Regions from separate parts of the Priestia sp. ST2 genome, predicted to be linked through region 2. Evidence: riboswitches for the same ligand, from Rfam matches in the RefSeq annotation. Region 2 holds a riboswitch; each other region holds the start of a gene.
What was found. Region 2 has a riboswitch for S-adenosylmethionine ahead of metK (methionine adenosyltransferase). Riboswitches for the same ligand answer to the same signal wherever they lie in the genome.
Positions count from the first base shown of each region.

Region 1: it holds a riboswitch for S-adenosylmethionine, as region 2 does, so the genes downstream of both, mtnK (S-methyl-5-thioribose kinase) here and metK (methionine adenosyltransferase) in region 2, are expected to answer to the same signal.
Region 3: it holds a riboswitch for S-adenosylmethionine, as region 2 does, so the genes downstream of both, AC0KUU_RS05500 (sulfite oxidase-like oxidoreductase) here and metK (methionine adenosyltransferase) in region 2, are expected to answer to the same signal.

Region 1 is NZ_JBVVNT010000003.1:306,505-317,179, reverse strand. Features, by position in the region: gene nadE (ammonia-dependent NAD(+) synthetase) at 1-199, shown strand, start outside; gene AC0KUU_RS14100 ((Fe-S)-binding protein) at 482-1,201, shown strand; gene AC0KUU_RS14095 (LutB/LldF family L-lactate oxidation iron-sulfur protein) at 1,219-2,658, shown strand; gene AC0KUU_RS14090 (LutC/YkgG family protein) at 2,636-3,349, shown strand; gene AC0KUU_RS14085 (hypothetical protein) at 3,472-3,720, shown strand; gene AC0KUU_RS14080 (PAS domain S-box protein) at 3,845-6,001, shown strand; gene AC0KUU_RS14075 (methylated-DNA--[protein]-cysteine S-methyltransferase) at 6,020-6,523, shown strand; gene AC0KUU_RS14070 (hypothetical protein) at 6,524-6,688, opposite strand; gene mtnA (S-methyl-5-thioribose-1-phosphate isomerase) at 6,823-7,881, opposite strand; gene mtnK (S-methyl-5-thioribose kinase) at 7,917-9,089, opposite strand; SAM riboswitch class I at 9,225-9,375, opposite strand; gene AC0KUU_RS14055 (carbon-nitrogen family hydrolase) at 9,467-10,249, opposite strand; gene AC0KUU_RS14050 (pyridoxal phosphate-dependent aminotransferase) at 10,362-10,675, shown strand, end outside.
Region 2 is NZ_JBVVNT010000001.1:33,739-44,413, reverse strand. Features, by position in the region: gene AC0KUU_RS00235 (tetraprenyl-beta-curcumene synthase family protein) at 1-844, opposite strand, end outside; gene AC0KUU_RS00230 (alpha/beta fold hydrolase) at 876-1,652, opposite strand; gene AC0KUU_RS00225 (gamma carbonic anhydrase) at 1,760-2,287, shown strand; gene AC0KUU_RS00220 (phosphatase PAP2 family protein) at 2,479-3,003, shown strand; gene AC0KUU_RS00215 (glycosyltransferase family 4 protein) at 3,022-4,167, shown strand; gene metK (methionine adenosyltransferase) at 4,200-5,402, opposite strand; SAM riboswitch class I at 5,535-5,652, opposite strand; gene pckA (phosphoenolpyruvate carboxykinase (ATP)) at 6,027-7,616, shown strand; gene AC0KUU_RS00200 (DUF2584 domain-containing protein) at 7,650-7,892, opposite strand; gene AC0KUU_RS00195 (alpha/beta hydrolase family protein) at 7,947-8,729, opposite strand; gene AC0KUU_RS00190 (ABC transporter substrate-binding protein) at 8,902-9,900, shown strand; gene AC0KUU_RS00185 (ABC transporter ATP-binding protein) at 9,902-10,672, shown strand; gene AC0KUU_RS00180 (ABC transporter permease) at 10,659-10,675, shown strand, end outside.
Region 3 is NZ_JBVVNT010000001.1:1,066,841-1,077,515, reverse strand. Features, by position in the region: gene AC0KUU_RS05540 (DUF1232 domain-containing protein) at 1-441, shown strand, start outside; gene AC0KUU_RS05535 (DUF3973 domain-containing protein) at 485-751, opposite strand; gene AC0KUU_RS05530 (hypothetical protein) at 1,111-1,278, shown strand; gene AC0KUU_RS05525 (hypothetical protein) at 1,978-2,253, opposite strand; gene AC0KUU_RS05520 (YvrJ family protein) at 2,291-2,434, shown strand; gene AC0KUU_RS05515 (molybdopterin molybdotransferase MoeA) at 2,447-3,712, opposite strand; gene moaC (cyclic pyranopterin monophosphate synthase MoaC) at 3,827-4,315, shown strand; gene AC0KUU_RS05505 (MogA/MoaB family molybdenum cofactor biosynthesis protein) at 4,328-4,840, shown strand; gene AC0KUU_RS05500 (sulfite oxidase-like oxidoreductase) at 4,874-5,536, opposite strand; SAM riboswitch class I at 5,612-5,718, opposite strand; gene AC0KUU_RS05495 (hypothetical protein) at 5,863-6,231, opposite strand; gene AC0KUU_RS05490 (putative polysaccharide biosynthesis protein) at 6,245-7,855, opposite strand; gene AC0KUU_RS05485 (YjgB family protein) at 8,189-8,773, shown strand; gene AC0KUU_RS05480 (GNAT family N-acetyltransferase) at 8,801-9,643, opposite strand; gene AC0KUU_RS05475 (cyclase family protein) at 9,640-10,305, opposite strand; gene AC0KUU_RS05470 (2-methylaconitate cis-trans isomerase PrpF family protein) at 10,400-10,675, opposite strand, start outside.

The DNA of each region.
Region 1 (10,675 bases), on a different contig from region 2:
ACCAACGGCTGATTTGGAAGAAGATCGTCCACAGCTTCCGGATGAAGAAGCACTCGGCGTAACGTATGAGCAAATCGACGATTATTTAGAAGGCAAAGATGTAGGTGAACATGCAAGTAACGTCATTGAAGGTCACTTCTTAAAAACGCAGCATAAACGCCAATTGCCAATCACAGTATTTGATGATTTTTGGAAATAAATAAGTAAGAAGCTAAGACAAAAGTAGTTTAGTTAAAGGAAGATCTGACCGGTGAAGATTCTTGATAGAGAATCTTCACCGGTCAGATTTTTTTAATGTTATGGCAAACGTAGGTTTCACGTATCTCAATTTCCTATTTTTTATGAAAAAAGATAGCAAACAAAGAAAGGTATTTTTGAAAAACTAGTGAAATTAGAAAAACATAGGAGTATAATAGCATTAAGTCATCTGATGACCTGTTAACTAAAAGAAGTAAAATGATCAGCTTGGAGGGAGCAAATGATGAAAGTATCTTTATTTGCGACATGTTTGATTGATATGTTTCAAACAAATGTAGGAAAAGCGACGGTAGAATTGTTAGAACGATTAGGATGCGAAGTGGATTTTCCAAAGAGCCAAGTTTGCTGCGGGCAGCCTGCGTATAACAGCGGTTACGTAAAAGAATCAAAAGAAGCGATGAAAAACATGATAAAAGCGTTTGAGCATGCAGAATACGTTGTATCTCCGTCTGGATCGTGCGTGACAATGTTCAAAGAGTATCCTCATCTTTTTGGAGGTGATGCTGCATGGCATGAACCTGCCGTGAAGCTTGCTGATAAAACGTATGAGCTAACGAATTTTATTGTAAACGTTTTAAAAGTTGAAGACGTGGGAGCCAGTTTAAATGGTAAAGCCACTTATCATTCTTCCTGTCATATGACGCGTTTGCTAAACGTAAAAAAAGAACCTTTTACACTATTAAACAATGTAAAGGGTCTTGAAATGGAAAACCTTGAAAACAGTCATAACTGCTGTGGATTCGGCGGGACGTTTTCGGTTAAAATGGGGCAAATCTCCGAACAAATGGTCGATGAAAAAGTGGGTTGTATAGCTAAGACAAACGCAGAGTACTTAATTGGAGCAGACTGCGGCTGTCTTATGAATATTGGAGGAAGAATTGAACGAAAAGGACAGCCCGTAAAAGTGATGCATATCGCTGAAGTGTTAAATAGCAGAATGTAAAGAAAGGAGAATACCAAATGTCTATGAAAATAGGAAACGATCAGTTTAAAAAACGTGTTGATGATGGAGTCAATAATGCGTTTATGCGCTTTGCGGTTTCAGGTGCTCAAGAGCGCTTAAGAAGCCGTAGATTAGATGCGGCAGAAGAGTTAGGAAACTGGGAAGAATGGCGAGCGCTTGGGGAAGAAATTCGTCAGCATACGCTTGAAAATTTAGATTACTATTTAGAACAGCTCACTGATAATGTAGCTAAACGCGGAGGCCACGTTTTTTTCGCTCAAACAGCTGAAGAAGCGAATGAGTACATAAAAAATGTAGCGAGGCAAAAACAGGCAAAGAAAGTGGTTAAATCCAAGTCAATGGTTACAGAAGAAATTCATATGAACGCTGCATTAGAAGAACTGGGCTGCGAAGTTATTGAAACGGACTTAGGAGAATATATTCTGCAAGTAGATGATCACGATCCGCCTTCTCATATCGTAGCTCCTGCACTTCATAAAAATAAAGAACAAATTAGAGATGTATTTCAGGAAAAGCTTTCTTATAAAAAAACAGAAAAACCTGAAGAACTAGCCCTTCATGCCCGGGAAATGCTGAGAAAAGAATTTTTATCAGCGGATATTGGCATCACGGGATGTAATTTTGCGATTGCAGAATCTGGATCTATTTCACTTGTTACCAATGAAGGAAATGCAAGGCTAACGACCGCCCTCCCTAAAACGCAGATTACGGTGATGGGAATGGAACGAATTGTGCCAACATTTGAAGAATTTGAAGTGTTGGTAAGCCTTTTAACTAGAAGTGCAGTAGGTCAGCGGCTTACAAGTTACGTAACGGCACTTACGGGACCTAGACTTCCAGGGGAAGTAGACGGACCGGAAGAATTTCACCTAGTGATTGTAGATAACGGACGATCTGCGATTTTAGGAACTGAGTTTCAATCTGTTTTACAGTGTATTCGCTGTGCGGCATGTGTGAATGTATGTCCCGTGTATCGCCATATTGGAGGACATTCATATGGATCTATTTATTCAGGTCCGATTGGAGCTGTATTATCTCCTTTGCTTGGAGGCTATGAAGATTACAAAGAGCTTCCATATGCCTCAACGCTATGCGCAGCCTGTACAGATGCCTGTCCGGTCAAAATTCCGCTGCATGAGCTATTGCACAAGCACCGTCAGCGAATTGTCGAAAAAGAAGGAAAAGCACCTATTTCGGAAAAGCTGGCGATGAAAGCATTTGGCTTGGGAGCAGCTTCTTCTTCTCTATATACAGTGGGCGCTAAAGTAGCACCGGCAGCTCTTACTCCTTTTATGTCAGGAAGCAGTATTTCCAAGGGGCCTGGTCCATTAAAAGCGTGGACGGAAAGCAGAGAGTTTCCAGCGCCTACAAAAGAGCGCTTACGAGATTGGTTTGATAAAAGGAGTGATAATGATGAACGGAAGCATTCAAAATAGAGACAGTTTTTTAGACAATATTGCTGCTAATCTTAAGAGAAGCAGACGAACAAACGGCGTAGTAAGGCCACAATGGAAGCACGCTCCTCAGCATGAGGTCTACCGCAGCTATTCGCCGGATCAATTAAAGAAAGAGCTTGAAAACCATTGCGAACGTATTCATACTCGCTATGTAGAAACATCATCACAACACTTGCCAGCTGTCCTTGAGGAAGCCGTAGCGAACTATGGAAATGGTCTTGTGAGCACGTGGGATGATCCTAGGTTTTCCGAATATGGATTGAATCTGCTGATGGAGAAATGGGAAACAAGCAGTAGCCTTCATGTATGGAATTCTGCAAAAGGCGACGAGAATATTAAACTAGCTGAACAAGCAAATGTTGGCATTACCTTCAGTGATTTGACGCTAGCGGAATCCGGCACAGTTGTTTTGTTCAGCAGCGCTGAAAAAGGACGATCGGTCAGTTTGCTGCCCGCCACTTATATTGCAATCATTCCTCAAAGCTCAATTGTTCCTCGCATGACACAAGCCGCTGAAATGATTCATGAAAAAGTAGAGCGAGGAGAAACGATTGCTTCTTGCATTAACTTTATTACGGGACCGAGCAATTCAGCCGATATTGAAATGAATTTAGTCGTTGGCGTGCATGGACCTATTCAAGCCACTTATATTGTAGTGAATGATCGATGAGACTGGGACAAACGTATTTTAGCCGAAGTGAAAAACGAACCGTGAATCAACATGTTTGATTCACGGTTCGTTTTCTTTGTTATGTTGAGCATAGGTTTTAGCTGTTTCATTCCTTCTAGCAGTTGATTGGAGGGCAAGGCGAAGACTCCGGCGGGAAAAGCGGAACAGATGAGACCCCGCAGGAGCAGAAGCGACGAGGAGGCTCACCGTCCGCCCGCGGAAAGCGAAGTCTTGCACGGAAATCAACTGCGGTGTCACAAGCGGTTCAGCTAGCTCATGCATCTCATTTGTTCGTCTTTAGATTGGATTCATTTTGTTATGTCTCAGCCTCTTTTATTCATGCTCCATTTCTAAATAGCGGGATAATGTGAAGAAATGTCGCATTTTGAATAAACGTGGCTAATTTTAAAAAGGTAAAAAGCAAATCTTGTAGAATACTAAGTCTATAGATAAAAGGTGGGGAAATGGGAAGTGCAAAAGAAAGGAGCAATGAGCATGTCACCACACAGAGAATTAACATCTGAAGCTGAGCAAAAGCAGCAAGGTGAATTACAGCAGCTACGAGCTATTTTTAATGACGTATTAGATGCCATTGTCGTATTTGATGAGTATTTTCAAGTTATAAATGCAAATGAATCAGCCTGCGGGCTGTTTGAAAAAACAAAGGATGAGCTATTAACGTATCAAATGAAAGATTTTCTGATGTATTTTCCGTATGACATGATTGAAGCGTATTATCCAGCACTCTTAGAAGAAAGCTATTTCAAATATGAAGGCGCGATGACGCTTCGAAGCGGCATGATGAAACATGTTGAATTTACTTCACACAAACATAGTCACATGTCGGGCATTATTGTGTGTACATTTCGGGATATTACGCAGCACAAAATGATGGAAAATGAACGGTTTATTAGTCATCATATGTTTATGGATGTATTTAATGAAGCGGTAGACGGAATTGTCATTTTTGATCGAACGGGTCAGCTTATCGACGCGAACCCTTCATTTTGCGAACGATTAAATTATACAAGAGCACAGCTTCTAACCAAAACATTAGAAGAGCTTGTAGAACCTACTTATCATTATAAGGTGAAAAAATTATGGAGAACTCTGCATCAAGAAGGAAAGACAAGCGGTGAGCTACCGATCAGGCTCGAAAATGGAGACGTTACTTTTTTTGAATTTACCACAACGGCTAATATATACAGTCAATACTATATGTCCATTATGAGAGACGTGACGGAAAAACGGCTGATGGAGCAGCAACTGTTGAGAAGCGAAAAAAATTTCAGGGCTATTTTTGAAAATGCGATTGAAGCGATCTTGATTTGGAGAGATGATGGTGAAATCTTGAACGCTAATCTTGCTTCTTCGCGTACATTTGAGCTGCCGTTAAACAAATTAATTGGAAGCAATTTGTATACGTTTATCGATACAAAAAGCTTTAGTGCGTTAAAGGTGCTCCAAACGTTTCAAACAAAAGGAGAAATTCGTAATCAGCTTCCTTTTTACATGCCAAATGGAGAAATCAAACAGTTGGAATTCACAGGGAAAAAAGGCATTATAGAAGGAGACCATTTAACGATTTTTCGAAACATCAGTGAACGTACAAAAATCGAACAGGAGCTTCGGAATAACGAAGAGAAATTCAGACAGATTTTTAATGGTTCGATCGATGGGTTAGTTTTATGGGACGGCAAGCGAAATATTATTGATGTAAATTCTTCTCTTTGTGATATTCTAGAACTCAGCAAAGAGGAGATTTGTGCGCACTCCATGGAGGATTTTATTTCTTCAGCGAATTTAGATGCGGTCATTGAGCATAAAGAAACGATTGAGCAAAAAGGGGAAGCAGAAGGAGAGATTACGTACGTTACGGGGAACGAAAAAGTTAAAAATATCGAATTTTCCACGAAAAAAGATATCTTGCCAGGTCTATATATGACGCTTTTAAGAGACGTAACGGAACGAAATCAAATGCAAGAGCAGATTCGAAAATCGGATACGCTTCAAGTAGTCGGCCAGTTAGCAGCTGGGATTGCGCATGAAATCCGCAACCCGATGACAGCTTTAAAAGGGTTTGTGCAGCTGTTAGAAAGCAGCATTCAAGAAGATCACTCTCTTTATTTTGATATTATTAAATCCGAATTAAAAAGAATTGAAACCATTATTACAGAGTTTCTCGTACTCGCTAAGCCACAGGCCGTAAAGTTTGAAAAGAAAAATCTAGCTGGGGTTGTTAAAGAAACGATTGATTTATTAAATGCTCAAGCGCTTTTAGAAAATATTCAGTTTGAACTAAGTGTGTCTCCTCAGCTGCCAATGGTATACTGCGAGCCGAACCAAATTAAGCAAGTACTAATAAATGTCATTAAAAATGCAATTGAAGTCACGTCAAACGGAGGAAGAATTATTGTTGAAGTTTCCTCTACAGAGCCGCACTACGTGACGGTCTCCATTCGAGATCAAGGGGACGGAATGCCCGAAGAGCGCATCAAGCGCTTAGGAGAACCATTTTATACGACAAAAGAAAAAGGAACGGGACTCGGTTTGATGGTCTCATATAAAATTATCGAAGAACATAAAGGGCGAATTGAAGTGGAAAGCAAAATAGGAGAAGGCACAGCTTTTCATGTTATTCTTCCAGCTTAATTAGAAAGGATAAAAAATATGTACTACGGAGAAATGAATTTATTTTCTGATTTGAAAATTTATATTGTAGCCTCGGAAAAAGGGGTTCAACATATTTGGTTTGATAGCGATGATCATAACGAGCAGCTTAAAAAACTTGTCCATGACGAAAATTATCATCATGTGAAAGAAGCAAAGCGACAGCTGCAGGATTATGCTGAAGGGCGCACGTTAACATTTGATTTGCCTTTGGATATAAAAGGAACAGACTTCCAAAAAGAAGTATGGTTAACGCTTAAAGGTATACCTTATGGACAAACGTGGTCTTATAGTGATGTAGCGGAGTCTGTTAATCGCTCTAAAGCCGTAAGGGCTGTGGGACAAGCGAATCGTCGAAATCCACTGCCTATTATTTTACCTTGTCACCGTGTGATTGGAAAAAATGGAGCTTTAACAGGTTATGCAGGTTCCCAAACTCATATAAAAGAGAAACTATTAATGCTTGAAAGAAATGTAGCAAAAGGCGCTCTGGAGTTAAAATAACTATTCACCGTCCAATTTCCAGCCTTCTCCCTGCACAAAAACACCGTCAATTTGCTGAGGAGAAGGAAGGGAATTTAGTTCTTCATCTTTGGATAAATCGAATAGCTGATAGTGCTGCTTACGATTCAGCGCTTTGTTTTTATCCGTTTTTTGCTCTGAACTCATATTTACTCCCCCTTATTCAAAAAGAATCCCCTATAATATATGTAGAAAAAGAAGAGAGTACTGTTACAATTGTGTTACAAATGCAGGTGAAAACCAGTGATCAACAAAAAAAAGCCGCATAGCAGCGGCTTTTTTTATTGAGCAGATTGCAGCAAAACTTTTTGAATGGATTCCAAAGACGGGGAATGGATAATTCCATGCTCTGTAATAATGGCCGTAATCAGTTCGCTTGGCGTCACATCAAAAGCTGGATTGTACACAGAGATTCCGTCTGGAGCAATTTGTGTATCTCCAATGTGCGTTACTTCTTTAGGTGAACGTTCTTCAATAGGGACGCTGCTGCCGTCTTGAATAGATAAATCAAATGTGGACTGCGGCGCTGCTACGTAAAATGGAATACCGAATGCTTTCGCTAAAAGAGCAAGTCCATATGTTCCAATTTTGTTAGCCGTATCGCCATTTGCTGCAATGCGGTCAGCACCTACAATAATCCCATTAATTCCTTTTGTTTTAATGGTATGAGCGGCCATATTATCCGTAATCAGCGTCACGTCCACTCCCGACTGCTGAAGTTCCCAGGCTGTTAAGCGAGAACCTTGAAGAACGGGTCTTGTTTCACAGGCAAATACTTCAAGCGGAATATCGCGCTGCTTAGACAAGTGAAAAGGTGCTAAGGCTGTTCCGTAATAAGCTGTAGCAATTGAACCAGCATTACATATTGTCATGATTTTATCTTTCTTTTTAAATAAAGAAAGAGCATGATCTCCAATTCGGTAGCACGTTTCTTCATCTTCTACTTGAATTTGAATAGCTTCATGAACAACTTTTGTTTTAGCTTCATTAACGGACGAAGCGGATTCAGCGCTTTTCGCTACGCGCTCCAATGCCCAAAATAAATTGACGGCAGTAGGGCGTGAACTAGCTAAATACTGTTGATCAAGAGCTAGTTTTTTGTTAAATTCCTTGACTGAATCTGTGTCATAGCTAAGCGCAGAAAGAGCAAGACCAAAAGCCGCCGTAATGCCAATTGCAGGAGCTCCGCGTACTTTCAAGGTAGTGATAGCATCCCATACGTCTTTAATGGTTTGCAGCTTAATATATTCAACTTTGCCAGGAAGCTGCTGCTGATCTAATAAAGTAATATATGATTCATTCCATTCCACTGAGCGCGGAAGTGATAGTGTATTTGTCATGCTGATACCGATCCTTTCATTGTGTACATTATTCGTTATCGAAGTAAATGTTCAAATTCATTTGGTGAAACATCTTGTTGGTGCAGAAGCAAATAGCGTCCAATTTTTAACGCAGTACGTTTAGCGTTAATTTTTCTTTCCTCTGAAGAAATTTCGTCTAAGTCCGCCACGTGAGCTAAGCCAATCGTACGTCGAATGATTTCACATCCTGCATATCCAACAGCATCTTGCCACGTTTGCGTTAAAATTTCATGTAATAAGCGCTCATCTTTAGCGAAAGGTTCAGTGTTTTCAGAATGCCAAAGCGCCGTAAAGGTATCTTTGAATACGTTCCATGTGTTCGTAATGTGTGCAAATAACGGTTCGCGATTTGTTTCTCGAGAAAGAGCATTTAAAAATAAATTCGCAACAAATTGCCCTAAATCGAATCCAAACGGACCGTAAAAAGCAAACTCTGGATCAATCACTTTCGTTTCTTGACTGCTAGCAAAGATGCTGCCTGTATGTAAATCACCGTGGATTAGCGTTTGCGCATTTGTTAAAAATTTATATTTTAATTTTGCTGCTTGTAGCTTTACATCACCATCATTCCACAATTCTTCTACATCAGGACGCAGCGCTTTTTCAAATTCATTTGTATCAATATCAAAAAAAGGATCTGTAAAAACTAAATCTTCCGTAATATTGCATAAGTCGGGGTTGCTGTACTTAACAACTTCTTCTTTTTTATCCTGAGGTTTTAAGGCGAAATCAGACGTTTTGAACGCAATATGTCCTAAAAAAGAACCGATATGCTGTGAGAGCAGAGGATAACTTTCACCTTGAATAAGTCCGGCGCGAGAAATCGTTAAATGAGACAGGTCTTCCATGACCGTAACAGCAAGCGTTTCATCGTGGTAATAAACAGCGGGCACAAGTTCTGGCGTAAATGCACCGAATTGCTTGAGCGCATTGCTTTCAATTGTGGCACGGTTCAAGGATAGAGGCCAGCTTTCGCCTACAACTTTTGCATAGGGAAGCGCTTGTTTGACGATAATGGATTTATTTGTTTGATCATTTATGATGTGAAAGACGAGATTTAAGTTGCCGTCACCAATTTCACGGGCAGTCAGTGCTTCTGTGGCATCAAAAAGACCTAGCTTTTTCACAAGTTTGATTGCTGAAATTTCTGTTAAAGGGTGATATTTCTCTGTTTTTGTTGTTGACATCGGAATCCCTCCATAGTTTATTAAACTGATTTGTTTACTAAGTTAATAGGTTTAAGAATATATGGAGGCTTTTATAATTTTAGAAAATATAAAAGCCTCTTTCGTTGGAAAGAGGCTTGATTGTAGTGTTCAAACCTCTTATCTGCCAGAAAAAATTACTTTCTGTTGGAATTAGCACCGTGCCTTTGTAAAACATGTTTTACGGGTGTGATCCATCTTAGGATGGAATGACGGTCGGTTGCTGGGCTTCACAGGGCCAAATCCCTCAGCCAACTCTTGATAAGAGTACGATTACTTATTCAATTTTGATTTGTTTGAATATTTTATGATATCTGGTGAAAATCGTATCATGCAAAAAAACGGCTGTCAATACATAATTAATAAAATTCTGTACGGCGATCTGTAAAGACGGGAATTTGTTTACGAATTTCTTTTACAAGTTCCAGGTTAACCTCAGCACTCAAAAGTTCTTCGCTATCGCCAGCTTCAGCGATTATTTCTCCCCACGGATCGATGACTAAGGAATGTCCGGCAAATGTGTTATTAGGATCTTGGCCTACACGATTACATGCGATTACATAGCATTGATTTTCGATTGCACGGCTAATGAGCAGGGCTTTCCAGTGGGCAAGTCTTGGAGCCGGCCACTGAGCGACAACAAACAAGACTTCTGCTCCGCTGCTAGTGTGAACCCGAATCCATTCTGGAAAACGAATATCGTAACAAATAACTCCTGCGCACAGTGACTGTTCAAGTGTAAAAAGATTTTTTGCTGTTCCTGCTTCTAAATACAGGTGTTCATCCATTAATTTAAATAAGTGCAGTTTACTGTATTGTGATACTTCACGACCTTTTCGGTCAAAAATATACATCGTATTCGTGACGCCTTGCTCTGTTTTTTTCGCGATCGAACCTGCCACAATATTTACTTCGTTCGTTTTAGCAAACTGAGAGATTAATTGCTTGGCTTGCTGTCCTTCATCATCTGCAATTTCGTCTAGCCGCGTCAAATCATAAGCTGTATCCCATAGCTCAGGAAGCACAAGGATATCAGGGTTTTCTTTCAGGGCTTCCGTCATTTTTTGTTCGATATATTTTCGGTTTTTAGTTGGGTTTCCAAACGCAATATCAAGCTGCAAACACGTAATTTTTACACTCACTTTATCATCCGTCCTTTTTTTAGTAGTTGAAAAAAATGACTTTACAAGTTGAGTATTACAATATATTATTTGTGACTAGAATTTCAAGAATTTTTTGAGAAGGTGTGCGATGATGAAACAATTTGAGCAATCGGAACTATTAAAAAGTTTACCAAAACAATTTTTTGCATCACTTGTGGGCAAGGTAGGAAAAGTAATGGCCCAAGGGCACGACGTTATTAACTTAGGGCAGGGAAATCCTGATCAGCCTACTCCTTCACATATTGTAGGAACACTGCAAAAAGCAAGTGCTAATCCTATGCATCATAAGTATTCTCCATTTCGGGGGCACCAGTTTTTAAAAGAGGCCGTTGCGACTTTTTATAAACGAGAATATGGCGTTGATGTAGATCCTGAAAAAGAAGTAGCTATTTTATTTGGCGGAAA
Region 2 (10,675 bases):
AATGCAAAAAGCGATCCATCATTTGCTGATAATGAGGATAATAAAAACAAAAGTTCAAATCTCCTCCTGCTTTATCTTCTTCTTGGTCAATTAAATAATCGAGTAAAATATGTAAGCCTTGAATATAAGGAAAATATCCTGCTTTTATTTTCTGCGTCATTTCTTCGGTCATCTCTTCTTGAAAGCTATAGGCAACTAAACAAAAAATTCCTAACGTTGAACCAGAGCACGCTGAAAATTCATACCACTCCATTTCAGGAACACTGTGCCGGTGAGCATCGAACCAATTCTCTAATCGTGGAACTCTTTCCTTGATTTCAACATGCTTATGTATTTGCAAATCACAATAATAATTAGCTAGTTCTAATAAATGTGAAGAGACTATATGGTAATTACAAGCTTTTCGCAAGGACTGCTGACAAGTCTGGACAAGTCCGGCTAAGTATCCTCCGTCGTCTTTATCCGCTCGAAAACGATAGTAATCCCCAAGAGGTGCATGAGGAGTCAACGCATCTGGCATCGATTCATGTAAGGCGGCAAAATCTTTAGGGTCTAGCGAATTGCTGCGGTCACATAAGTTATCTAAGTAATCGCTGATTGTTTGGTAAGCAACAATAAATTTCACGCATTCAATCATGTTTTCTTTCGCTAAAATCGATAGGATACCGCCTCCTTCACAATGAAAAGTTTTTGTATCGATACTTGCCAATGCTTGAGTACGCAATTCTTTATTAGGAATCTCTTTTGCTCGTTCGCGCCAATGATTAAGCTCATGATGAACGACAGGAAACACTTCTCGATAAATTTTTCTCATTAATGAAATAGGATGAGACGGAATCTTCATTTATTTTCACCTCAATTTCTTACCGCACTTATTAAATGTGAAGATCGACAAAACTTTTCGCATATGTAAAAACGTATTCTCTTTCAGGCTCATTAAAGATTTCGTGATACAGCTGAGACCATTCTTTGTAGATTTTTTCACTTAGCTCTATTTCATCAAACCACTGCCTAACAATCAGCTTTTCAATAATTTTATCTTCTCCTGCCTGCATCACAAGAAGCGGGACATCAGGCAAACGATCGATATCTTTAAAAGCTAAGTTGACAGCTTGGATCAATTCCCGGTACCATCTTACAGAAACTTTTGTAACATACAGTGAATCATTTTCATCTTCATCTCGAACTTCTTGGTTTCTTGTTGCTTTTTCAACAGTGAGACCTAAATCGAAAAGTTTGTTCGGCATGACTTTATTTAACCCTTTAGATAGCATATCTAAATAAGCCGGTACTTGCTCTTTTAATCCTAGACAAGGAGAGGAAAGAATCGCACCCCATATAGGGAGGTTTTTTGTCTGGAGCGTACGAATAACCGCCAGTCCTCCCATACTGTGACCTAACAGGAAAATAGGCAAATCATATTTTTGCGCTTCACGTACCCATTCTTCCACTTCATACACATATTCATCAAAGGATAGGATATGTCCTCTTCTTCTTGTTGTTAAGCCTTGGCCAGGAAGGTCTCCCATAATTACGTGCATTCCAACCGAACGCCACATCTCAATCAGCCAGCGATAGCGTCCGTGATGCTCCGCTGCTCCATGGACCATGACAATAACGCCTTTTGGATTTACTGCTTCCCATTTATGCATTTGAGTTACTCCTTCTTCCTTTTTTTGTTTACCTGCTTAAAAAACCTTTGTACACTTACATTAGAAGATTTACTACTTTTTTTCAACTAATAAAGGGAGATGATTTGATGATTTATCCGTATAAAGAAAAAATGCCTACCATTGCACCCAGCTGCTTCATCGCAGACTATGTCACGATTACTGGAGATGTCACCATTGGTGAAGAAAGCAGCATTTGGTTTAACACTGTTATTAGAGGAGATGTTTCACCTACGATTATTGGTAAACGAGTAAACATACAAGATCAATCAACACTCCATCAAAGCCCAAATGCTCCTTTGCTTATTGAGGATGATGTAACAGTAGGACATCAAGTTATTTTACATAGCTCCATCATCCGCAAACGCGCGCTCATTGGCATGGGTTCTATTATTTTAGACGGTGCGGAAATTGGTGAAGGTGCTTTTATCGGTGCTGGAAGCTTAGTACCTCCCGGTAAAAAAATACCCCCCAATACTCTCGCACTCGGCCGACCTGCTAAAGTAATCCGCACTCTGACAGAAGAGGATTTAAAAGATATGCAGCGCATTCGTACAGAATATGTAGAAAAAGGGCAGTATTATAAATCTATTAAGAAATCTGATTCTTCATTATAAAGGAAACGTTCCCTCAGAAAGTCATACTGAGGGAATTTTTTTAGTATCTCCACAAACTCTCCAATCATGTTCTATTCTCTCCACAATTGTAAAGAAATTTCCATATTAATTTACATCGTTTTAGTACTGCCTACACAATTAAAGATTAAACTGAATAATAAAGACGTATTTATTGAAAAGGGAGCGACTCTATGAAAGCCAAGTTAATTCAGTATGTATATGATGCCGAATGCCGATTATTCAAAAGCGTAAACCAACATTTTGATCGAAAGCACTTAAATAGATTTTTACGTTTACTAACTCACACTGGCGGAGCCACGTTTACCATTGTGATAGCGTGCTTGCTGCTATTTCTGCATCCTTCATCCGTCGCTTACGCTTGTGCGTTTTCTCTAGCCGTTAGTCATATTCCTGTCGCCATTGCTAAAAAACTATATCCGAGAAAACGACCTTATATTCAATTAAAATATACAAAAGTATTAGAAAATCCCTTAAAAGATCATTCATTTCCGTCTGGGCATACAACAGCTATTTTTTCGTTGGTTACCCCTCTTATGATTGTTTATCCAGCCTTCACTGCCGTTCTTTTGCCTCTTGCAGTAACGGTAGGAATTTCAAGAATCTATCTCGGTCTGCACTATCCGACGGATGTCATGGTAGGCCTGATACTGGGCATCTTTTCAGGTGCTGTGTCACTGAACATATTTTTAACTTAATTGATAGGAGGAGTACTAATGAGAATTGCTTTATTTACGGATACATTTGCTCCAGAAGTTAACGGAGCTGCTAAAACACTTTATCAGTTTACCCAGTATGTCAAATCAAAGCAAATTCCCATCCAGGTATTTGCTCCTGAATTTGCTCATGATCAGTCATTTTCAACGTATGTTCACCGTTCGCCCAGCATGCCGTTTTTCCTTTATCCAAACAGCCGCTTTTCATTGCCAAACGTTCTAAAAATTAAAAAGCAGCTGCAGGAATTCAATCCTTCTATTATTCATTTGGCCACTCCTTTTACAATGGGGCTTTGCGGCTCCTATTACGGGAAAAGATTAGGTGTTCCTCTTGTCGGCTCTTATCATACCAATTTTGCTGATTATTTATCTCACTATGAACTTGAAAAAATGCGTGTACCACTGCAAAAATATATGAAATGGTTTTATAAACCTGTACAAAAAATATTCGCTCCCTCTGAAGTGACCAAACAGCAGCTAGAAGAACAAGGGTTTCACAACGTATCTATTTGGTCGCGAGGAGTAAATCATAAATTATTTCACCCCCACTATGACCGCTTTGATATTCGTATTAAATATAATATTAAAAAGCCCTACATTTTAACGTATGTAGGAAGATTAGCTAAAGAAAAGAACGCTGATTTTTTAATGAAAATCGCACGATCTCTACCGGATCATATCCGCCATCAAATTCACTGGGTTATTGTGGGAGACGGCCCTTTAAAAGAACAAATGCAGCAGCAAGCATCTGAGCATATGACATTTACAGGCTTCCTTGAAGGTAAGCAACTTGCTCATATCTATTCATCATCTGATTTGTTTGTTTTTCCTTCAGAAACAGAAACCTTCGGAAATGTTGTACTGGAGTCTCTTGCTTCTGGAACTCCTGTAGTGGCAGCAAATGCAGGAGGAGTTAAACAGATGGTTCAGCACGGGCGAAACGGCTACCTTTGCAAACCTCACTCCTTAGAAGAATTCAGTTCGGCTATTACAGGTTTACTCGATGATTTGCACCAGCGGCTTCACTTTGGCCATGCAGCGAGACACTATGCTCTTACTCAATCATGGGACGCCATTTTTCAGCATTTGCTTTCAGAATATGAAGGTGTCGTAGAAAAATCTGCTGCAGATATTCAATGGGCATAAAAAAAATCTCCGTTTTCACGGAGATTTTTTTATTATTTAGCTAAAGCTTGAGTTTTTAATGCTTCCGCTTTGTCTGTGAACTCCCAAGGAAGCTCCACGTCCGTACGACCAAAGTGGCCGTAAGCTGCTGTTTGCTTATAAATTGGGCGACGTAAATCAAGCATTTTAATGATGCCCGCTGGACGTAGGTCAAAGTTTTTGCGTACTACGTCTACTAGTACTTCTTCAGAAACTTTTCCTGTACCGAATGTATCAATTGAAATAGATACTGGTTGTGCAACACCAATTGCATATGCTAGTTGTACTTCACATTTATCAGCAAGATCAGCTGCTACAATGTTTTTCGCAACATAACGAGCTGCATAAGCTGCTGAACGGTCTACTTTTGTTGCGTCCTTACCAGAGAATGCACCGCCGCCATGACGAGCATATCCGCCGTAAGTATCAACGATAATTTTACGACCAGTTAAACCAGCATCTCCTTGAGGACCGCCGATTACGAAACGTCCTGTTGGGTTAATGAAATACTTTGTATTTTCATCAATTAACTCGTTTGGAACAACTGGATTAATAACATATTCTTTTAAGTTACGTTGAATTTGCTCTAACGTTACTTCTGGATGATGCTGAGTTGAAATAACAATTGTATCGATGCGAACAGGTTTGTTGTTTTCATCATATTCAACTGTTACTTGTGTTTTACCATCCGGGCGAAGGTAAGGAAGAATTTCTTCTTTACGTACTTCTGTTAGACGGCGAGCAAGTTTATGAGCTAATGAAATTGGAAGAGGCATTAATTCTTTTGTTTCGTTACATGCATAACCAAACATTAAGCCTTGGTCTCCAGCTCCGATTGCTTCGATTTCTTCATCTGACATTTGACCTTCACGTGCTTCTAACGCTTGGTCTACACCAGCAGCGATATCAGCTGACTGCTCGTCGATAGATGTTAATACTGCACAAGTTTCAGCATCAAATCCGTATTTTGCACGAGTATAGCCAATTCCTTTAATTGTTTCACGAACTGTTTTAGGAATATCCACGTAAGTAGAAGTTGTAATTTCACCACTTACTAAAACTAAACCAGTTGTTACGCTTGTTTCACAAGCAACACGAGCATTTGGATCCTTTGCTAGGATAGCATCAAGAATTGAGTCAGAAATTTGGTCACAAATTTTATCGGGATGTCCCTCTGTAACAGATTCTGACGTGAACAGACGACGTTGTGTTGACATCAGTTTTCCTCCTTATAAATACGATACATTGTGATACGGTACTCATTCCCTTATTTTCATTACACGTTAAAAAATATAAAAAAACCTTTCCTTGTATCGAGGAAAGGTATCAAATTCTACATAAGCCTTTCACTCTTATCGATCAAGGTTGTGCCCTTGCATCAGGTTAGCACCTTATCGTCTACACAAAAAAATGACGATGGTTGCTGGGTTTCATAGGGCCTGTCCCTCCACCAGCTCGGGATAAGAGAGTATCCGTTCAAGGACATATAATACATGAAAAAGCGCTTCACTGTCAACAACATTCAAATGGAAATCATCTCTTTATTTTTGAATCTGTTTTAATGTAACATACTCAAATTCCGAAATAGTACACCTTATTAAGAATCATCACTAAGTTTAGTTAATAAGACAGATCAAAATGAGGCTTTCACTTAAAATAGCTTCACTTTTTTCGCTCCTAGCACATATACATGTGTCTAAAATAGGTATAACGTACATTTTTTTATAATACACAAACATTTTTAGTTAAATAGTATAGAATAATTAAATAAATGTGTTATACTAATTATAAATTTCAAACATTAATGAATAAATAATAGCTAAAAAAGGAAGGTAGTGCACATGAGTACTGTTGATATGTCTATCGAATTAAATGGTTTGCTTCAATTAAAAACAACAAAACACCAATTATCTGTTCCACAACTTGTTGAAAAAATTCTAGCTCGACGCGAAGGAACGCTGACTTCTACAGGTGCTGTGTCAGTCGAAACCGGAAAATATACAGGTCGCTCTCCTTTAGATAAATTTATTGTAAGCGATGCTGTGTCTTCAAAAACGGTTGAATGGGGACCTGTCAATCAGCCAATTTCTGCTCAGCGATTCGATGCGCTATACAAAAAAGTCTTAACCCACTTAAAGAAGCAGGATGAACTTTTTGTTTTTAATGGATATGCTGGAGCTGATAAAAAGTATCAGTTACCAATTCAAGTAGTTAATGAATTTGCATGGCACAACCTATTCGCTCAGCAGTTATTCATTCGCCCTTCAGCCGAACAAAAAACAAATGATGATGTGAAGCCGTTTACAATTGTAGCAGCTCCAACGTTCAAAGCTGATCCTGAAACAGACGGGACGAATTCTGAAACCTTCATTATTCTTTCGTTAGAGCGACGCATTGTGCTAATTGGAGGAACTGAATACGCTGGTGAAATGAAAAAATCTATTTTCTCAGTGATGAACTTCTTACTTCCTCAAAACAATATTCTATCCATGCACTGTTCTGCTAACGTAGGAGAAGAAGGTGACGTTGCATTATTCTTTGGTTTATCTGGAACGGGTAAAACAACGCTTTCTGCTGATGCAAACCGTCGTTTAATCGGAGATGACGAGCACGGTTGGTCAAGCTCTGGTGTATTTAATATTGAAGGAGGATGCTACGCGAAGTGCATTCAGCTTTCCGAAGAAAAAGAACCGCAAATCTTCAATGCAATTCGCTTCGGCGCCGTACTGGAAAATGTAGTGTTAAATCAAAATACGAAAGTAGCAGATTACAATGATAATAGTTTAACAGAGAATACTCGTGCCGCTTATTCAATTGACTCTATTGATAATACGGTATTGCCAAGCGTTGCCGGGCACCCTACAGCTATTGTCTTTTTAACTGCTGATGCTTTCGGTGTCTTACCTCCAATCAGCAAGCTTACAAAAGAACAAGCAATGTACCATTTTCTGAGCGGATACACTAGTAAGTTAGCTGGAACAGAGCGCGGCGTAACATCGCCACAGGCTACTTTCTCTACATGCTTTGGTGAGCCTTTCTTACCTCTTGCTCCAACAACTTATGCAGAAATGCTAGGAAAGAAAATCGATGAACATAATGTAAATGTCTACCTTGTAAATACTGGATGGACCGGCGGTGAATACGGGGTGGGCGAACGAATGAAGTTAAGTTACACTCGAGCTATGGTTCAAGCAGCCCTTGAAGGAGAACTCGCTAATACCGAAACAGTAACAGATACTATTTTTGGTTTATCGATTCCAACTCATGTTCCGGGCGTTCCTGATGAAGTGCTTCAGCCTTCTAAAGCATGGAACGATGCAACAGCTTATAACCAAAAGGCAACTGAGCTTGCTGCTAAATTCAAAGCTAATTTCAAGCGTTTTAACGATGTAGCATCTGACATTTCAACATTAGGCGGACCTAGAGTCTAACTAAAAAACGATCGTCTTATAGACGATCGTTTTTTAGTTAGTCGAATGTAATTTTGTCAGTTCATATGTGATAATGGTTTTTTCCTGCTCCATTTCTACCTTACGCACAACAGCAGTTCCAATACATTCTCCATTTTTCGTTTTGTGAACGTTTAATGGAATATCTAACGGATACAAGCGATATCCTTTTTTCTCAATTTGAAAAATGTTATCCGTTACACGCTTTTCGTTGCCTTTTGTCACAATCATTGTATTTAATTCTAGCGGCATCCCCATTTTTTCTCACTCCTCACTGTTATTCTACTTGTTTTCTCTATCGTAGCATATCTTTTATTGCGCTTTCATCCACTTCGTTAACTTCTTCACCGTTTCTCGGTTTTCTTTTGGGGGAAAAGCATGTGGAAAGTTTTCGAAGTACCAGCTGGTAACTTTTTTATTGGCCTTCTTTAGTTTAGATTCTAGCTGATAGGCATGATCAATCGACACGTTTTTATCTTCTAAACCATGAATAAGCAAGACCGGCGGCTCGACGAGATGAGCACGATGCAAAGGGGTCCTCCATTCGTATCTTTCAGGATATTTAGAAGGAGTTCCTCCAATCACCCGCTTCATCATTCTTCTTAAATCTTCTCTTTCTTCATATGTCAGCACCATATCCGTGACGCCTCCCCATAACACAAGAGAGCGGCTGTCGTTTTTTTCAATAGCTGTGAGTAAAGCCATCACTCCCCCTCTTGAAAACCCAAAAATATGAATGCGGTCATGGTGGACGTTAGGGAGCTGTTTCAGTAAATCGTAAGCAGCAAAAGCATCGTAACGATCATCTCCTGCAAAATCTTCGTTTCCTTCTCCTCCTTGATTTCCCCTGTAGAACGGAGCCATCACAATAAAACCTTGAGAAGCAAATTGAATGAGTCGAGCAGGACGAACCGTTCCTACGTTCTTGATACCTCCCCTTAAGTATAAAAAGCCGTCATACATTCCTTTTTCTTTTGGCTCTGCGAGCATTCCTTTAATCTTAAGTCCTTGACATGCATATGTAATCACCCACAGCGCCACGCGAGGGTTTGATGATGGGAAACGCTGTTTATGAAGAATTGTTCCATCTTTCATTTTTTTCCTCCATTCTTTATATAACTAGCCTGCTTTCTCCCGCTAAGGTGTACTTTCAATTGTTGACTAATAGTTCTTTGATTTTCCACATAGTTATATAGGCACTCACCTTCTTCCACTTCTTTACATACATTATCATAAAATATTTTATTATTTTAAGGGGGTTTGCTTTATGAAACCAATCAAATGGCTTTTTTCTTTGCTTGCTATTATGATTTTACTCATTCCACTAATTAGCTGCGGCAAAACAACATCTGTACAAACGGTTCGTGTTGGCGAAGTAACTCGTTCTATCTTTTATGCTCCCCAGTACGTCGCTATTTCAAAAGGCTTTTTTGAAGAAGAAGGACTAAAGGTAGATTTAAAAACAACGTGGGGCGGAGATAAGACAATGACGTCACTTTTATCTGACGGCATCGACGTCGCCCTAGTCGGCTCGGAAACTTCAATCTACGTATATGCACAGGGGTCTAGTGATCCCGTCATCAACTTTGCACAACTAACCCAAACCGACGGAACATTTCTAGTAGCACGTAAAAAAGTCGATCACTTCTCATGGGATCAGCTTAAAGGCAAAACGTTTCTTGGTCAACGTAAAGGCGGCATGCCGCAAATGGTAGGGGAATATGTGTTGAAACAGCATAATATTGATCCTAAAAAAGATGTAAAACTCGTTCAAAACATTGATTTTGCTAACGTTGCGAATGCTTTTGCTTCTGGTACTGGAGATTACGTTCAATTATTTGAGCCAACGGCTAGTATTTTAGAGAAACAAGGAAAAGGACATATCGTTGCTTCCTTTGGAAAAGAATCAGGAACAGTTCCTTATACAACATTTATGGCCAAAGAAAGCTATTTAAAAGATAACCCTGAAGCAGCAGCTAAATTTACTCGAGCTATTTACAAAGCACAAAAATGGGTGAATACACATAGCACAGATGAAATTGCTGAAGTGGTTGCACCGTATTTCGAAGATACGCCTAAAGAAACGCTGAAAACTGTTATTGACCGCTATAAATCCCAAAAATCTTTTGCAACTAACCCTTTATTAGATCAAAAAGAGTGGGATCATTTGCAAAAAATAATGGATGAATCTGGAGAACTTCCAAGACACATCGATCACAACAAGCTAGTCAACACAAAATTCGCAAAAGATGCAATGAGTGAGTAATATGACAAAACTTCACATTCAAGATGTTCAGCATATGTATCTTACGACAAAGTCTGCTACCACTGCACTTGAACATATTAATTTGTCTATTGAAGAAGGAGAATTTGTTTCCTTTCTCGGCCCAAGCGGATGTGGAAAAACGACGCTTCTATCGATTATTGCAGGCTTGATTGAACCAACGTCCGGCTCTGTCACAATAGACGGTGAAAATATCGGAACATCAGTCCCAAACATCGGTTATATGCTTCAACAAGATTATTTGTTTCCGTGGAAAACCATTAAAGAAAATATTTTACTTGGGCTTGAAATTCGCGGACAGCTAACAGATAAAACAGAGAGTAACGCACTGTTACTCCTAAAAGAAATTGGTTTACAGGGCGTAGATGACCTATATCCGCATCAGTTATCCGGAGGCATGAGACAACGTGTCGCTTTAGTCCGAACACTTGCCATTGACCCCGCTATTTTACTCTTAGATGAACCTTTTTCAGCACTTGATTTTCAAACAAAACTCAAGCTTGAAGAACTTGTCTCCAAAACGCTGATGACCTATCAAAAAACGGCCGTTTTGGTCACGCACGATATCGGCGAAGCTATTGCCATGAGCAGCCGAATCTTTTTATTCTCAGCAAAGCCGGGAAAAATCGCAAAAACATTTACGGTTCCTTCTATTTTACGAACCCTCTCTCCGTTTGAAGCGCGACAGCACCCTGTCTATAACGACTTATTTATGGATATATGGAAGGAGCTTGATCAACTTGAAACCTACTAGCTC
Region 3 (10,675 bases), 1.0 Mb from region 2:
TTAATTGACCCTGCTGGAGCTGCTTCAAACAATACAGAAAATGAATTAGCAACAGGCATTCATTACTCCATTGATAAAATTCAAGAAATACTTAAATCTTTTAATATAGTAGATACAAACTTTACGATTGAACGTGTCGAACAAGAACTCACAAAATATAAGCAATATGCACAGACAGACGAAGGTAACAGCATGATTCTAAATAACTTTCAAACCAAAATAGAACAAGTCGGCAGCGTCGGAACCTTTATTGATCAATTAAAGCAAATGTATCTTGAATATTGTGATGAAAAAACATCAGCTGCCAAGCGCTCCATATTGGGAAGTGCGCTATTGTATTTTATTTTGCCTACCGATATTATCCCAGACTATGTCTTTCCAATCGGCTATTTAGACGATGCAATAGCTGTACAACTGGTAATGAATCAACTTACGGACTAAAAACTGAGTTTTATTAAGGGAACTGAACGCGGTATGCCCCTATTTATTGTGAAAATGGAACTTTTTCTGAGCAATGAGCAGGTAAATACTCTATTGCTTTCTTTAATTTAAATAATTCCTTTGGCACAATCTTTTTGATGATTTTTTCTTTTTTATATGGCTTGCATGACTCATGATTACATCTATGCGCACACATTCCTAAAGGAATTTTCTCTCCTAAAAATGGATCTATATAAAATCCATTTTCAAACAGCTTACTCTTAATAACATTTTCATTTTGCAATCTGCAGCAAGTAACGCAATAGTACATTCGTTTTCCACTCTCTTTCTTATATTTGATTTTGAAACATCTTATGAGAACTCATCAACAGAAGTGCTTGTTTCTACGTTAAAAGTTGAAAAAATCTCAACAGGCGTTGAAGAATACTCGACACACGTCAATTACAAACATATAGTTTAATCATGACAGCATGAAGAGTGTCATACTTTGAGGAGAAATAGCGGTGAAAACAAGAGGTATTATTAACGCTGTAATCGGCATTTGGCTCGTTATTGTCCCTTAGATGCTTGGGTTTTTATACGATGCAGGTGCTACTTCAGCAAGTATTGTATTTGGAACCCTTCAAGTGATCACATCTTTTTGGGAACTACTAAACCAGGATGGAATTCATGGCAAAATTGGATTTCACTTATAGCGGATTATGGTTTGTCCTGTTTCCTTTTATTTATTCATTAAAAGATGGTGTAATTTGGTCTAGCATCATACTTGGGTTAATGACCGTACTATTTAGCTTATGGAGCTTGAACTCTAAATCAAAGCTAAAAGCTGTTAGTTAAAGAATGAATAATATTCCACTTTTTGCTTAAACTACTCAAGATATCGCAACGTATCGACTATGTGAGAATAATTCTCCTAGCAGAAAAGCTCCCTACGAAAATAGGGAGTTTTTTCTGCGTTAAAAAGGTGATGATTAATTTTATCTTCAACTTTTTTTACATATCTTTATACGCGTCATCCTCAAGATGTCCAATACTTCTAAATAGTAAATGATCTAACGTCACATTTCCCATAAAATCAAATATTCTATAAAGTTAGTTCCTCATATTTAAAACAGCTAGCTGTTTTAAATAGTTACGAAGACGAATTTTCGGATTTAATTCTGTATTTGCAATATGCTTTACATAGCGAATTGAACTTTGAATAATATCATAGTCACTGATTTTATTTGCACGATACTCGACAAAAGGTGGAAGATAGGACATGAACAGTTAAATTCGTTTGCCTCAAAACGGATTCCTTCCACTTTTTATTGATTCGAGAAGATTCAATATGTGGATGTGCAATGAGTATTAATGTTTTCATATATAGACTTATTAATGCGAGAACAGTAGAAAAAGAAGAAATTTAAACATCGAATATATTAATTAATAAATTAGTGTATTTTAGGTATGGCCTATACACGAGTAGTTACCGTAATTACCATTCTAGGTAGTAAAAATAAAAGGTGGTGAAAGAAGTTTCTCTTTCACCACCTTTTATTTTGCTTTTAAATCAAATTCTTCTGTTTTACCGTCCCATTTGATAGTTACATGAAAGGGATCAGAACTATCTTGTTTTGCACACCCTTCACAAGCATCATTGATACCCATTTTGCCATCCACTGGTGTGGAAGTTACATCGATACTGCCATAACTACCTTCAATTTTATATGTAACTTCTCCAATATTATCTTTATTGGGTCCTTTATAAATAATGCTTCCTTCACCATTTTCCCTATCTTTATCTTGAGTTAAAAAATACTGAGAAATCACATATTATAATATATCTTCTAAGTGAAGGAGGTATGCTATTATAGAAAACTTAGTTAGCTATATTAAAGATTTAGGCTTTCCAATTGCCCTATCTTTTTACTTACTTGTTCGCATTGAAAGCAAATTAGATAGAATTACAGAGCTGCTTCAAGTTCTTATTGAAAAAAAGGACAAGCAATAAGCAGAATGCTATTTATACCCATAGCGAACTTGTTCCTTCGTTTTCGAGATGCAGCACGTTCACTTCTGTTCCTTTGTCATATCCATGCTCTCCTCCTGGAAGAACAATCAGCGCGTTTGCTGCAGCTAATGATGAAATAGCCCCTGACTTGTCCATGCCAACAGGCGTCACAACAAGCTTTCCGCCTTCATCTGAAATCTCTCCTCGCACCATTCGCGTAAAAGCATTAGGTTCTTTGAAACGGCCCTTTAATACCGCTTTTGTTTTATGTAAATGAGGCGCTGGTGAATACAAAAAGCTGCGAACAATCGGACGAACAAACAGTTCAAACCCGACATAGCAAGCAGATGGATTTCCTGATAGTCCAAACAGCAGCTGTCCGTTTCGTTCTGCGACTGTTGTAACGCTTCCTGGGCGCATCGCAATTTTGTTAAACAGCACATTCGCACCAAGCTTTTCATAAATAGCCGGCAAATAATCATAGTCGCCAACGGATACCCCGCCGGTTGTTAGTAGAATGTCCACTTCTTCAAGCGCTTTTTCTACCGCTTCATAGCAGCGGTCAAAATCATCTTCAAGCTTTCCTAAGTATTTCGGAATTCCCCCGCTTCTTACAATTTGCGCAAGTGCCATATAGGAGTTGCTGTTGCGAATTTTTCCTGGTTCTAACGGCTCGTTCACATCAAGCAGTTCGCTTCCTGTTGTTAACACGCCAACCACGGGCTGCTTCACGACAGCGACATCCGCATAGCCAAACGTAGCTAAAAAAGCGGTGACGCCTGGATTAATGCGCGTTCCTTTGGAAACAAGCACGTCTCCTTTTTTTGTTTCTTCTCCTTTTAATGCAATGTGTTCCCACTTTGAAGCCCGCCTGCTTAACGCCATATACGTTTTGCCTTCTTTTTCATACGACTTCGTTACTTCAAGCATCACAACCGCATCACATGAATGAGGGACCTGCGCTCCTGTCATAATACGCACCGCTTGAAACGGCTTTACTTCTTCTTCAAAAACAAAGCCTGCACCGATTTCACCTACTACTTCGAACTCAACAGGATGTTCACTTGAGACTTCTACGCAGTCTTGCGCTCGAACCGCAAAGCCGTCATAAAGCGATTTATTAAAATGAGGAACGTTTTGGTCGGCGATAATATCTTCTCCTAAATAGCGTCCGTAGCTTTCGGTGATCGATACGCGTTCGATGCTGCCTTTTCTTTTATAAGTCATGACTTTTTCAATTGCTTCAGGAATTGAAATAGGTGTTCTGCTTTCTAACATACATTCTTCACTTCCTTTATGTCTGTTCACTTTTTACGCTATGGTGTAAAATCATAGCATATCTCACTATTTCTATCATACAACAAAATTTACTGAAAAAGGATGAAAACACCGATGTCTTCTTTTACACATTTTAATGACCAGGGCCGTGCCAACATGGTCGATATTAGCGAAAAATCTATCACGCGCCGCGTTGCAACAGCTCGTTCAAGCATACTCGTTAACAAAGAAATTCACGAAGCCATTGTAGAACATAAAATTGGAAAAGGCGACGTGCTTGCTGTCGCACAAGTAGCGGGAATCATGGCAGCAAAACGCACGTCTGACATTATTCCTATGTGTCACCCTCTTTTATTAAAAGGCGTAAACCTTTCATTTGACTGGGATACAAGCAATGATCAGTACCGTTTATTAATAGAAGCAACTGTTAAAACGGAAGGCTCAACGGGCGTTGAAATGGAAGCTTTAACTGCCGCTTCTGCCTGCGCTCTAACCGTTTATGATATGTGCAAAGCCATTGATAAAGGCATGATTATCGGCGAAACGTATCTGCTTGAAAAATCTGGCGGCAAAAATGGTGACTACAAGCGTACGGAAGCGTAAAGGAGGTACATAATGAGCGTACATGAACATAAATCCAAAGCAACACAGCCCGTTCGCTGCAAAGTCATTACAGTATCAGATACACGTACAAAAGAAACCGATAAAAGCGGCGCGCTAATGATCCAACTTCTGAAAGAACACGACATGCAGGTCGCTTCCTATGAAATTGTAAAAGACGACCAAACGTCGATTCAACAAGCGATACTTGCCGGATGCAGTGCTGAGGACATTGACGTTGTTCTCACAAACGGCGGGACCGGCATTACAAAACGAGACGTCACAATTGAAGCCGTTCAAGCGCTGATTCATAAAGAAATCGTTGGGTTTGGCGAGCTGTTTCGCATGCTGAGCTACACCGAAGACATTGGCAGCGCAGCAATTATGAGCCGAGCAATTGCCGGGACGATTAACGAAAAAGCCGTTTTTTCTACACCAGGATCAAGCGGTGCTGTTCGTCTAGCTATGACCAAGCTGATTTTGCCTGAACTTCGCCACGTTGTGTGGGAATTAAACCGCCAGCGCTGACAAAATGCCTATGCACACGCATAGGCATTTTCATTAATCATAGTCTTTATGTACCCACTCATCTTCTGGAATGCCTAAATCTTCTCCAGAAAAACGCTCTTCTTTAAACGGATCTCCTCTAAGATGAAAGCCGTTTTGCTCCCAAAAGCCAGGATGATTTTCATCAATAGCTTCAAAGCCTCGGAGCCATTTAACACTTTTCCAAAAGTACAAATGCGGAACAACCAATCGCAGCGGATATCCGTGCTTAGCTGTAAGCGGCTCTCCGTTAAAGGAATGAGCGAGAAGAATATCGTCTCTCAGTAAATCTTTTACCTCAATGTTTGACGTATAGTCATTATCTCCGTGCAGCATGATGTATTTACTTTTTAGCTCCACGCCAACTGCTTTTAAAAAGTCTGTAAACAGCACGCCCGTAAATTCATTATCAAGCCTTGTCCATCTCGTTACGCAGTGAATATCACATTTCACCGTCGTTTGCGGCATGTCCAATATATCTTGATACGAAAGCGTCACTTCCTTGTCTACCAACCCAAATACCCGAAGCGTCCATTCCTCTAAGTTATACTCCGGCACGTCGCCTTCATGTAAAATCGGAAAGCGCTCCGTTACTACCTGACCCGGAGGCACTCGTCCTTCATACTTTGGATCAATTTCCGGTGTTTTCATTCGTTTAATACGGTCTGCTTTGTTCAAATTATCACCTCATTGTTTTTTATACATAAAAAGCCCTTCCTTAAATAAATAAGGAAGAGCTTTGTTTCAGCTTCTTCCTTATCTCTAAGAGCAGTACACTCTTAAGGATTTGGCACCATTCTGTCATAGACAGCGGTTGCCGGGTTTCACAGGGCCAGTCCCTCCACCTCTCTTGATAAGGAAACAAATTGTATTTGTTTTATGTAATAAAGTCAGTATTAAGCTTTTTGTCATAATTGTCAATATTATTTTTCTTTTCCGCAAAAAAACTTTAAAAACAGGTAGGGTTATAAGATTTTAGTCTACTAAAATACCATATAAAACCTTTACCCTTCTCCATCAATCATCGTATACTTCTTGGCAAAACGCTTGTAGTAAATTTGCTCATCCTCTTGTCCATCGTTAAAAACAAGTCGGTTATGATCAATATCTTTTTCTTTTAACATATAGCCTTTTTCATTCATCATATGAATATATTCATCTAAATGTCCTTTTTTCACCATATAGTGAAGAGCATCATCTGAATCTGTAGTCCTCGCTACATCTTGACTTCCCACTTCTAGCTTGAATACAGCTGTTGCTGTTTGAACGGGACGATAATCGCCAAACAATCTTTCCCAATTTAATAGCAGCAGCGCGCCGGAAATTATTATACACCCTCCAGCCGCCACGGTTAGTACAAATCGTTTTGACACTACTTTCTCTCCTTTACATTCTTTTTCTTCTATTTAATACAACGGATTGCCCTAAACTTGTTTTTACGCCAAGTCCTAGATACACGGCAGCACCTAAAGCAATTGAAATACAAGATGTGCTCATCGCAAGTGAAGATGCAGACAGCTTATTTTCTAAAAAATAGTGAGAAGTATAATTGCCGATAATCACAGCGGCTGACATCACACTTACTAATAAAACAGGTGTCAACGCAGCTTGTCCCAGTGATTGAACTCGGTAAGAAATGGATTTTTCAATTAAATAAAAGTTATATATAACCGATACACCATACCCTCCGTAAGTCGCGACAACCGGTCCAATTTCTTTTAAGCATGAAACCAGCAGTACGTTTAATACTATCTTCACAACAATTCCTAAGCCCAAGCCTAAGATTAGCTTCTTTTGCTGATTAATTCCTTGGAGAATTGCGGCTGTTACTGTAAAAAGAGCAAATAAAATGGCAGCAGGCGCGTACCATTGTAAAACAATTCCACCGATTTCAGGGCTGTTTTTTGCTCCAAAAATCATCATATATACCGGCTTGCCTAATAAACAAAGCCCCACGGCAGCAGGAAGAGTAAAAAATAACAGCAGCTGCAGCGTTTTTGTAATTTTCCCTTTTACTTCCCGTAAATTTCCTTGCACAAAAGAAGACGTAATGCCCGGAATCAGTGACATGCTGAAGGCAGTCGCTAACGATACTGGCACCATCACCAAAATCTGGGCTAATCCAATAACGGAGTTGATCGTTTCGGCTTTAGCTTGTCCATATCCTATTGATTGAAAGAGCATGTTAATTGTAAACGTATCAATATTTTGATAGATAGGAATAGCTAAACCAACTAATACAAACGGAACGGCGTACGTTACAATCTCTTTGAACATTGAAGAGAACGAAACGGACTTATTATTCTTTCCGCTGTTCACTTCTTTCATAATCAACCGCTTGCGCTTCAAATAAACCGCTCCAAGAATCCCAATTCCCCCTACGCCTCCAATAAACGCTCCAAACGTGCCGATTCCAACAGCTTTTGTCATTGTGCTATGAAAAAGGTGAATAACAGCGTATGCTCCTGCTAAAATGAACAACACTCGCACTATTTGTTCAATAATCGTACTTAGCGCGGACGGTCCCATAGACTGGTTACCTTGAAAGTAGCCTCGTAATAGACTCATAGGCGGGATAATAATTAAAGCAAAGCTTACCATTCGGATGACGTACACTACGTCTTTTTGACTATTTCCTGAGGAATCTTTTCCGTTAATGACTAGTTCAGCGAGCCACGGTGCCATTGTATAGAGGACTAAGAAACCTATTATGCCCGTTATTGTCATTAATAGAATTCCTGCTTTTAACAGATCTTGTCCCGCACGGTAGTTTCCAAGACCGTTATATTTCGATACATACTTCGAAACAGCAAGCGGAAGACCCATTGTCGACAAGCTTAGCATCAAGGTATATGGACCGTATGCATACTTATAAAGCGCGTAACCTGACGTTCCCACTAAGGCTGTGAAAGGAATAATATAAATAAAGCCTAAAATCTTTGTTAATAAAGAAGACGCTGTTAATAAAAGCGTACCTCTCATCAAATTTTTTTCCATACATCAAAACTCCAGAAATAAATATTGTATTTTTAACAAATACTTGATTTATTGTATCATACTTACAATTATTATCTAGTTTTTTATAAAACATTAGAACCCTCTCTATATTACGTTTTTTACCTAATAAAGGAATATAAACCAATCTTTTCACCTATGATAAATGAATCGTTTTTTGCTTTTTACTTTACCTGACGTTTACATTCTAAAAGACGTGTTAAATTATATATATATCAGTTACCAACTAAACTAAGACTCCTTGATTATTCTGGCCTACCTGTTCTTTTAGGTAGACTGAGGTTGCTAAATCGTTATATATAGGAGGAAAAAATCATGAAAATGAAACAACGACTATCAAAAGCAGCGGCGGCTGCAACGATTACAGGAATTACTGCGTTTGGATTTGCTCCTGTCGCTCAGCTTGATACACCAGCACATGCAGCTACATCTCAAGAAACAAGCAGTCAAAGTCAAACAGCTGTAAAAAACATTAATGAAATTTACAACGCCGCAGTAAAAGGTGAAGTGCCACGCTTAACGGCAGACTTCAAAATTGGTAAAACACTGCGTCAAGACGTTCGCGATCAGTTCGGTCCCCCGCCTGAAGGTTCATCAAACAACTTTGACTACTATCACGCGGAAATGGGTCACCCTGGATACGCATTTGGCTATGATCAAAATAACGTCATTAACGAAATCCGCTATTTTGGTACAAATGTAGAGCGTCAAACAAATCTAGGCTCCATCACCCAAGCTAACTTAAAGAAAGAATTAGGTCAGCCGAACTTTACAGGCAAAGTAAAAGGTGATGGTACTACTCAAACGAAGTACACCTATCACGCCGGCGCCTATGATCTTGAATTCATTTTTGATGATAGCAAAACGTTAAATCATGTTAATTTAGTTAAAAAACCTTAAGTAATAGAAAAAGTAGCAGGCTGTCTGCTACTTTTTTTCATGAAATAAAACCAATGCGGAATCGGCCACGTGTTCATACCCAATCTCCATATAAATCTTGTTAGACGTAGGATTTGTCATGTCTGTGTATAAACTTGTTGTTTGAAATCCTTCGTCTAGCATAAGCTGAGAAAGCGTGGATACACAGCTTGAGGCATAGCCTTTTTTACGTTCTTTTTGAGGCGTGTATACAAAGTTAATCGTAATGTTATGGGCCGTTGGACGCGTAGCATTGGCAATCGACACATACTTGCCATTCACTTCCCATAGGAATAACCTTCCTGCTTTAATAAAAGCTTCTCCTGTTTTGGCAGCTTGTTCTTTTGATACAGGGTCTCCAATGACGCCCATAAACTCCCAAATCCATTCTGTCACGAGCGGAAGGTGTTCCAATCTTGCTTTTACCAGCACTCCGTCAGCTTCCGCAGCTTTTTTTACTTTGTCTAATTGGTAAATGCGCTGATCCATTTTTAAAGAAGCTTCTTGATTTTTTAAATCTGCTAGTTTTTGAGAAAGATATAAAACCATTTGTCTTTCTCCAACTAAGCCCGGTATGTCGATTTCTTGTAACAGCTCTGCCGCTTCGCTTAGTTCACCCTCCGTTAGCTGCTGTATTTGAGACAGTATGATTTGCTTAGGATGGGTTTGCAGCAACACAAGCGCAGCACGGCTGTCTTTTAAAATAACACCCATAAAATTTGGTTTGCTGTTTTCCTGCAAGCTGTGTAAAATGCCGAGCGCTAAGTTATGAAGAACTTCATTCTTTGATAAAAGCGGCTCTACTTGGTTTTTAAATTCCTGCACTTCTCTATATCTATGTAACTGGATCATCTTCTTTCTACCTCCGCAAATGCTCTTACCGGAAACGTTCCAACTCCTTTTATTTTAGGAGGCACGGCGTAAAATAAAAAGGACTCCGTTAGTTGATTTAAGTGACATAAGTGTTCAGCAATTACAATGTCCGAACCTAACAGCAGCGTATGAGCTGGTCTTGCTTTTCCTTTTGTATCGTCAATATTCATCGAATCAATTCCGACAAGAGCGGGCTGTTGAGACACTAAATAAGCTGCCGCGCTTTCTGTTAAGTATGGATGGTTTTCTAAATACTCGTCTGTATCCCAGTAACGATCCCATCCTGTATGAATTAATACCGCTTTGCCTTTTACGTCTACATGTTGAAAATGAGATTCATCAATGGCTTTTAAAGTCGGGTCAACTGAAACGACTATTCCTTCTAATCCGGCTGTTTTATCAATAGCCGTTTGAGCTAAATCCGCTCCGTCTTTGTATCTGTGAAACGGCACATCAATATACGTACCGGTATTCGTGACCATTTCAATTTTACCGATTTGAAATTCAGTGCCTGGTTCATAAAGCTTTCTAGACTCTTCTCGGCTTAAATAGTCGCAAATGATCGGTGCCGGCAAGCCTTTATGTGTGATAACTCCGTCTTCAATGATGTGGCTTAGATCAATATACGTTCTTTTTTTCATACCTTCACCCACTTTTTCAATATTCAGTAAAAATATTCTAACATAAAAAAGCTCTTCCTAGTTTCCTAGAAAGAGCTTTTTTTAGAGAACATTATTAACTTGATAAACATACATCATACGTATGCTTTGTATAAACAAATCCTTCAAAAATAAGACGGGCTGTACGCACTACTTTGATTCCGTTAACCTGTCCATCTTTTAGATCCACACTGGTTTCCATAATTCCCATTGGATGAGCAAGTCGAACGGTATCGCCTTTTAATTGAACCATTTCTGACGGAAGCGTGCCTTTTGTATAGATAGCCGCCGTCGTACAAATTGCTCCTGTAATCGCAAGCGTTTGATGCGGTTTTTGCATCGACATCATACG